2 regions of the Vibrio sp. JZG10 genome follow, and region 2 is predicted to be linked to the other one. Evidence: riboswitches for the same ligand, from Rfam matches in the RefSeq annotation. Region 2 holds a riboswitch; the other holds the start of a gene.
What was found. Region 2 has a riboswitch for cyclic di-GMP ahead of ACWYVB_RS02565 (TfoX/Sxy family DNA transformation protein). Riboswitches for the same ligand answer to the same signal wherever they lie in the genome.
Positions count from the first base shown of each region.

Region 1 (4,426 bases), on a different contig from region 2:
ATGGAAATCTGGATATACAGGCATACCTTTGATCGATGCCTGTATGCGCTGTTTGCATCAGACTGGCTATATAAACTTTCGCATGCGTGCCATGCTGGTTAGTTTTCTCACTCATCACATGAACATGGATTGGCGAACTGGCGTGACGCATTTAGCGCAACTATTCCTCGACTTTGAGCCTGGTATTCATTACCCACAATTCCAAATGCAAGCCGGGGTAACTGGGACCAATACAATCCGGATTTACAACCCGGTTAAGCAAGCCCAAGAACATGACCCTGATGGCGCATTCATCTATAAATGGGTGCCTGAATTGCAAATGGTCCCCACCCCACTATTGTTCGAGCCCTGGAAAATGACACAGATGGAAACCGTCATGTACCACTTGAAACCGGATAGCCGTTACCTAGCGCCTATTGTCGACCTAAATAGCGCAGCTAAAGACGCAAGGGAGCGTCTATGGGCATGGCGCAAACGGGCCGATGTAAAACAAGAAGGCAAACGAATTTTAACGCGACACGTGAGACCATCGAAAGAAAGCAGGGCTCGTTGATCATCTCTTCATTTAGATGCGTACAAACAAAGACATTCTCTAGGGAAACCGTTGTACCCTCAACTCGTAAGGAACACATTATGTTTAAACGTATCTTGGTTATCACGGCTACATTGATGGCGACTTTATCTTTTATGCTTCCCGTCAAGGCTCATGAGCATGGCATGATGAAGGCTGATATTGTCGACGTTGCCACTGAAAACGGCTCTTTCAATACACTTGTCGCTGCAGTGAAAGCGGCTGATCTAGTCGATACACTCAAAGGAGAAGGCCCATTTACTGTTTTTGCACCAACGGATGACGCTTTTGCAAAACTGCCTGACGGTACAATCGATATGCTCTTAATGCCGGAAAACAAAGACAAGTTAGTATCCATTTTGAGTTATCACGTCGTCCCAGGGAAAGTAATGGCTGCCGATGTTGTTAAGCTGGACAAAGCGACTACGGTTCAGGGGCAAGACGTGATGATTAAAACCATGGGTGATAAAGTCATGGTCAACGATGCAAATGTAATGGCAACCGATGTGAAAGCTAAAAACGGCATCATTCATGTTATTGATACCGTCATTATGCCTAAATAAAATGATTCAGAGGGCGGTATATTCCGCCCTTTAAACGGTGCGTCTTCTATCCTTAATACTGCCCCTTCCCACCTTCAACCCAACAACTAGCAAACCATTCACTCCAACTATAAAAAAGACAAAAACAACATCAAAACCAATACCTTAGAAACAAAAAAGCACAATATCAATGAGGTTGGCGTACCGTTACCTTTCAATTTGAGAACATGATTCCATGTCAGTGTCGTTTACTTTTCCACATGTAAATTCTTGAGCTAAATTTTGGCTGCTCAATCACATTTCGGCAAACCATTCGAAAGGGTGGGACGCAAAGCTTCCGGTCTGCCAGCATTCCATCATCAAAAGTAATGCTCATGATAGCGGGGTTGCCATGTTGCAACACTACATTATCCAAATGTATGGATTCATGCAGCGTTGCTTCGTGCTCAGCATGCGCCGAGGTGTGACATTAATTTGTCAGCCATAACAGAGGACATGTGATGAAATCCTTTCCAACCAAATCCGTACTTACGTTAGCACTTGCAAGCATTAGCTCAGGTGCTGCGGCTCACGGCTACGTATCAGAAACCAATGATGGTGTCGCTGCAAGTCGCGCGGCACTATGTAAGTATCCAACACCTGATACTAACGAAAAAAATAATAACTGCGGTGCTATTCAATACGAGCCACAAAGTGTTGAAGGTCCTGATGGTTTTCCACAAATAGGGCCTCGCGATGGAAAAATAGCAAGTGCCGAAACCGCTCTAGCTGCCGCTCTTGATGAACAAACTGTCGACCGCTGGGTGAAACGTCCTATTCAATCAGGTACACAGACTTTTGAATGGACATTTACAGCCAACCATGTGACGCGTGACTGGAAATATTACATCACCAAACCTGATTGGAACCCAAATGCCTCACTATCACGCGACTCGTTTGATCTGACTCCTTTCTGTGTAGTCGATGGCAATATGGTTCAACCTCCAAAACAGGTGAGCCATCAATGTAATGTGCCTACGCGAGAGGGGTATCACGTCATTCTGGCGGTATGGGATGTTGGCGACACAGCGGCTTCATTTTATAACGTGATCGATGTGAAATTTGATGGTGACAGTCCAGTCATTCCAGATTGGACGCAAGGCGGTCAAATTATTCCGACGATGGATTTAAATGTTGGAGATTCGGTTTATACACGCGTATTTGATCAGGCGGGTGAAAACATAGCTTATCGAACCGAGCTAGAAATTACCGATGCAGTCATGGGCAAAGCGAAAAATTGGTCTTACGCTCTAGCAACGAAGATCAACCAAGAGCAAACTAAACTGCAAGCTGGACAGTATGCCGAGGATAAATTCACTCCTGTTTATGGTACTAACCCGGTGTATCTGCAAGCTAATAGCGGCCTTGAGCGTGTAGAAATCGGCTACAAGATAGAAACTCCCGCTCCAGAGTACTCACTCACAGTAGATGGCTTAGCAGACGAATATATTATTGAGTCAACACCGACGACGTTGGATCTGACACTCACTGCTGAAGGCGATTTAAACGCAGAACTCACCGTGTACAATCACCACCGTGAGCCACTTGCAAGCTGGGCAGATGAAATGAAAGACGGTTCGGTGGAGGCTGTATCGCTCGCTTTAACCAAATCAGAGCCTGGTCACCATATGCTCGTGACTCGTATTAAAGACAAAGATGGCAACTTGGTGGATCAGCAAACGCTCGACTTTCACTTAAAAGAAGAGTCAGTAACGCCACCACCATCTGGCGAGTACGATTTTGTCTTTCCTGAAGGGCTATCTAGCTACACGGCGGGCACAAAAGTGCTTGCAAGCGACGGTGCCATTTACCAATGTAAACCTTTCCCATACTCTGGTTACTGTGTACAGTGGAAAGAAAGCGCAAACCAATACGAACCAGGAACTGGTTCACACTGGGAAATGGCTTGGGATAAAGTCAACTAAATCGCCCTTTGAACGTTAAGTAAAAAGAGCCTCGCTATGAGGCTCTTTCATTATCAAACGCAAAAATGGCAGTTTTCCCGATCTAAACCGTGAACACCTGACAAATTGGCCAAATGAGCCCGCCCTTCAATCAGCCCCATTTCATAACCTTCCAATAGAACGGTTTGTCGCATTGATAAGCGCTGAACAGGAAAATTATCTGGTGGTGCAATCACTCTGACATGCGTTCCCGGTGGAGGGTTACGAATAAATTCCAACGATTGATTGTAGTTATCTGCACGTCTTAACATCGCGTCCGCCATTTTAGGATGTTCGGCAAATAACTTCTTCATCAGCCATGTGGTTTTTACTGGCTTCTTGGCATAATTTAGCGGGTGAGAAAGCACAACGGTTATGTCTCGAGCTCCGCGACGATAAGCCTCACGCACCGGGATGGAATCTGCCACCCCGCCATCGGTATAGCAGCCTCCAGAAAAGCAAGGGGTATGCTTGTATGCAATGGGTAACGCTGTTGTCGCTTCAATCGCATGGTGAAAATTATCACGCGTCACGCGATAATAATCTGCCTGTCCTGTATCTACATTCGTCGTCGCTGCCAGAAAAGGAATGCCATCAAACAGTTTATTTTCATCGACGGGATACAAACGATTAGACTCTTCAAACAGCCACTTCACATCAATGAGGTCCCCACCTTTAACGAATCGAGTCGGATCAAAAAAGCGTTTACTCGTTGCCAGCTTAGTAATGACATTAATGCTGCGATGCGGATAGTCGGTCAAATAACCAATCAAGTTTGATGCGCCAGCAGATACACCGATGGCAAAGTCAAACGGTTTATAACTTTGCTCTAAAAACGCATCTAGCACTCCGCTTGCGAAGACACCTCGCATCGCGCCACCTTCCACTACAATTGCTTTTGTTGCCATATTTCCCCCATTATTCTTGCCAAAAGAGTAATGAAATTCGTGCAATCAAAACAATTGAATATTCTTATTATTGAAATAGGTGAAGTCTATTTATTTCTTTCTTAGAAAGTGAAAACTAAAGTTCAAAAAATCCACACCAGCTAGAAATGTAGGTGTGGATTTAGACGAGATGGAGACGCCTATGAGAAAACAGTTTTATAGGCTTCGCCCGCGCCATCAATAAACATTTGAGTACCAATAACCGCTAGGATTAAGCCCATCATTTTCGTCACGACGTTCAGAGCACTCGGTCCAACTGCTTTGACCAATTTGTCTCCAAATAAAAACAGTATATAGGTAATAACACACAACACAGCAAAAGAAACGATGGTAATGATGGTTTGATCAAAACCACCCGCCGTAGCAAAGTTCATCGCGGTAGCA
Region 1 covers NZ_JBSUGE010000004.1:172,420-176,845, reverse strand. Annotated here, with positions in the region: gene ACWYVB_RS07695 (cryptochrome/deoxyribodipyrimidine photo-lyase family protein) at 1-553, shown strand, start outside; gene ACWYVB_RS07690 (fasciclin domain-containing protein) at 634-1,134, shown strand; cyclic di-GMP riboswitch class I at 1,407-1,507, shown strand; gene gbpA (N-acetylglucosamine-binding protein GbpA) at 1,614-3,077, shown strand; gene ACWYVB_RS07680 (patatin-like phospholipase family protein) at 3,131-4,003, opposite strand; gene ACWYVB_RS07675 (MarC family protein) at 4,183-4,426, opposite strand, start outside.
Region 1: it holds a riboswitch for cyclic di-GMP, as region 2 does, so the genes downstream of both, gbpA (N-acetylglucosamine-binding protein GbpA) here and ACWYVB_RS02565 (TfoX/Sxy family DNA transformation protein) in region 2, are expected to answer to the same signal.

Region 2 (4,426 bases):
AAACGTTGGTTTATTCTTGCTGCTGATGTAAATCCTTTAATGAAGTATTTTAAAGATCGAGAGTTACCCATTCCCACACTCTATTTAATGGGCGACAGAGATTACATGTTTATTAAGCCTGTTAAAGAAATGGTTGCGGCGCATAAGCTTAGTGTTTTACGAGAGATCCCCAACTGTGGTCATGTTTGTAATGTTGAGCGCCCTGAAGATTTCAATCAACATTCCATCGAATTTATTAAGCAGCAAACGGTTTCTGCTTAGCGCTGAATAAATCGATTGAGTAGGAGTAGGGGAGTTATTAAGGCTCCCCTATTTGATGTCCACATTGCCAACAAGCACCAAACTGCCCCTCGTTTACCTCATGGCACTTCGGGCACTGCCAATCTTGATACTCATTTCCATCGGATTGTTTGCGGTAGGCTTGTACTATTCCTTCTGCTTTTACTTGTTGTTTGGCGTCAAAAAGCCAGACATAAGGATCGGTATCATCACTAAACGGCAGCTCTCCTTTTAAACCGAAAATACCTTCTCCGCGGACTTCACAGTAGACTTGCTCGGTTTTCAATAATTCGCACACGATATGCGCTTCTGCTGGGTTTTTAGCAATGAATATTTTCATTAAACACGTCCACTTACTAATTATGAGTTTTGCTGACTCGGTGTTGGCCTTACTTTATTCATAACCCATTTAGTGATGATTGGAAACAGCCCCAGTAACGCAAAAGAGGCCAATACCGCAGGTGAAATAATGCCTGACAGGCTTTCAATTGTTGCTAGCTGAGTACCGGCGTTTAAGTAAACTGCAGTGCCTGGCAACATACCTACTTGGCTAGTAAGGTAAAATCGACCTACAGACATTGGCGTTAAGCCCATCAACAAGTTGATAAGAAAGAAAGGGAATACCGGAATGAGACGCAAGGAAAATAGATAAAATGCACCGTCCTTTTCGACACCTTGGTTAATTGCGATTAACTTATTGCCGAACTTGTTTTGTACCCAGTCACGCAGCAAATATCGGCTGCTTAAAAATGCTAGCGTTGCACCCACAGTACTGGCGAAAGAAACCAGTAATAAGCTCGTCCAAAAACCAAATAGAGCCGCACCAAGTAATGTAACCACAGCAGCACCAGGAATAGAAAAAGCGGTAATTGCAATGTAGGCAAAAAAGTAAATAGCTGCCGAAAAAACAAAGTTCTGATCGATGTATGTGGTCAGCGCTTCTTGTTGGGCTTTTGCATTTTCCAACGTTAAATACTGACTAAAGTTAACGCCTAAAAAGATAATGATCGCGACCAGTATTAGGCCTAATATCAGTTTCTTATTCATATTTATGATTCCAATTTGGGATATATGTAATAAGACAGAAGGAAAGTCGAAAAAATTTCACAAAAAAACCGCAGATTAGACTGCGGTTTTACAAGATAGTTTTTAAGGCCGACTTTTATTGGAGGCCGTTCATCAACTCATCTCGGCGAGCTTGAGGTACAACGCTCCAATGAGTACCGTTAATAGCCCCTTCTAGTGCCCATAACAGCTCAATGTTGACGGTTGCAGAGTGCGTATCTCTTATCGCTTTATAAGCGTTAAGTGCACCTTCCTCTTCCAGTTTTTCTACTGACTCAATGCCTGCTTTTTTCAGCATGCGTTCAGTCGCCAGTCGTAAGTTAGGCAAATCTTTTAAGCGATTAGGCTTTGTAGTTGCCTGCTGTTCTTTTTCAAGCTTTGCCTTTTTCAACGATTGGTTAGCTACTTCGATTAAGCGTTCGCTAGACTCCCATAAATCGTTGGAAATTGCGTAGTACTTTGTAACGACTGGGAAGCCACGTTTTTTATAAACGTAAGGCTTTAGCCCTTGTTTCTCGAAGTCAGATGAAGTTTGTTGGTCTGCTCTTATATGAAGCTGATTATTTACAACTAGTGCAAACATTGTTTCATCAGCGAATAGTCCGAAGCCACCAAACATTGAGCGCGACTTGATATTACCAAGTGCCTCAAATAGCTTCATAGAGTCTTTGAGTATCGGTTTATCCATGTTTTGTTATCTCGGTGTAATTAATATTACGCCACCAAAAGTCAGGTCCGAGAGAGTAGCAAACATGCGCAAAAGCAATGTCATTACAGGGTAAAGTCATCGCTTGCACACTTGCCATCGGTAACCCCGCTACCTTCCATATAGTACTATGGTTCAGGCCGGAGGCTTTGCGTCCCACCCTTTCGAATGGTTTGCCCTGTGCGTGACAGAGTGAGCATACTTCGTATATTGAATTAACATCACGTTTTACCCGTAAAAGTGTGATTTTGGTTCAATAAAAAGTGTCGACAAGCGCATGTTTGTGCATATTTGAGAATAAGGCGGGATGATCTCGAGGTTGTGAGGGAGTGTGATTTACCTACATATAAAACAGAGACTTAGAGATTCGAGGCTTTTTGTCTAACAAACCTAAGTCAGGGAAAAGTTATTTAGAGATAAAAAATAAGCGCCCTTTTAGAGCGCTTATTTGACATCGTTATATTTGGCGAATTTTAGTTCATTTTCTTCACGGTGTTTCGAATTACAAGCTCAGGTCGCATTTCGAAAATTCGCTTTTCGTGTTCTTTATCTTTGATTCGCTCAAGTAGGATCTCGAACGCATTTTTACCCACACGACGTTTAGGTTGGTGGATAGTTGTTAACGGTGGAGAGAAGTATTCCGCAAGCTCGATGTTGTCGTAGCCGATCACTGAAATATCATCAGGAACTTTGATGCCGTTTTGTTGTAGGCGGCTCATTAGGCCCAGAGCCATTGTGTCGTTAAAGCAGAATACCGCTGTCGGACGTTTGTCCATTGCTGTAATTTTATCTGCGACTAATACGGCCGTATCACATTCAAAGTTACCTTCAAGGATCCAATCTTCATTTACAGTTAGGTTTGCTTCGCTCATCGCGCGACGGAAACCTGCAATGCGCTCTTGGCAAGCAAGTTTTTCAAAGTGACCGCTTAGACAAGCAATATCAGTATGGCCATTGTCGATCAGATGTTTGGTTGCGATGTAGCCACCTTCTTCTGAGTTATCCATGATCTTGTCCGCTTGTGAGCTTTCTGGACCCCAATCCATGACCACTTTAGGAATGTCGGCATGACGGTCAAGCATCTCTTTAAGCTCTTCGGTTAAGTCAGAACACATCACTAGGATGCCATCAACACGTTTTTCAGCCAGCATACGGATGTAATCGCGTTGTTTTTCGTAAATCCCACCCGTATTACACAGAATCAGAGTGTAGCCTTGGCGGTAACAGTAGCTCTCAACCCCGTCAATCACTTCTGAGAAGAATAGGTTGGTTGACTGCGTTACTAACATGCCAATCGTACGAGTTGAGTTGCACTTTAGGCTGCGTGCAACAGCACTTGGCGCGTAATTCAACTCGTCCACGGCTTTCATTACTTTTTCTTGCGTTGCTTCTGCAACGAAACGCGTTTTATTGATAACGTGCGAAACTGTCGTAGTGGAAACGCCGGCTAAGCGAGCAACGTCTTTTATAGTGGCCATAAATGGTGTCCTGTATCGAGCTACTGAAATATGTCGTGTTGGATGTACCTGATGCTCTAATGGTTTACACCCAGCAATCTAAGGTTGGCGCTAAGTGTTTCGGCAGCGGTTGGTCCAAGCACGACAAAAGGGTACGTAGCAGCATCGGTCGATGAATTTTATCTTTTTTCTATCTGATTAGAAATTGCCATCAACCTGTTAAAAAACACAAAAACCGCTATATTTCAGCGGTTTACATATAAATCATATTTAATCGTTTGCGCTCACATTTTAGCCCTATGTGGACTGACTAGCAATGTTTTCAGCAAGAGATTTGTGTATTTGAAGTCACATTTTGACTGCTAAATAACCAAGCGTCTTTGAGCTAAGTTAAGGCAAACGAATAATATACCCAACTTACTTACATTCAGTTATTTCAGGTATACAGGAAGCCCGATAGGCGGGCTCCTTAAAAATAGGCGGCAATTATTCACCAAGAAGGTAAGCGCTGTCTAGTTTACAAAATGCAACTAATAGTTTCGCGACGCTCGAGTAGAACCCAAATTCGTCGAATTGTTTACATTTGTCTGCAAACTGAGGTAACCAAGACATCAACTGTTGCTGGATAAAGTCGTTTTGTTTAACGAAGGCTTCTTCCATGTGTTTTTCTTGCTCAAGTTCGTTTGAGCGGATGATCATGTTGCCGAGAAAGTCTAGTTCAACGGCTAAGTGGTCCGCTGGCTCTTTTAGATTTTCATCTACTTGAACGCCAAATTCTGCCATCAACTTTTCCATTTCCTCGGCGGGCTTGTCATTCAGCAAACCTGATTCACCGATGTACATCGATGCGTAAGGAAGAGCGCCGTATTTTTCTGTCTTCAAAAACAGTTCACAAAAGTCAGCAGCAAGCTCCAATTGA
Region 2 covers NZ_JBSUGE010000001.1:563,055-567,480, reverse strand. Annotated here, with positions in the region: gene ACWYVB_RS02580 (alpha/beta fold hydrolase) at 1-261, shown strand, start outside; gene ACWYVB_RS02575 (hypothetical protein) at 299-619, opposite strand; gene ACWYVB_RS02570 (TVP38/TMEM64 family protein) at 640-1,326, opposite strand; gene ACWYVB_RS02565 (TfoX/Sxy family DNA transformation protein) at 1,442-2,032, opposite strand; cyclic di-GMP riboswitch class I at 2,149-2,238, opposite strand; gene purR (HTH-type transcriptional repressor PurR) at 2,524-3,528, opposite strand; gene torD (molecular chaperone TorD) at 3,994-4,426, opposite strand, start outside.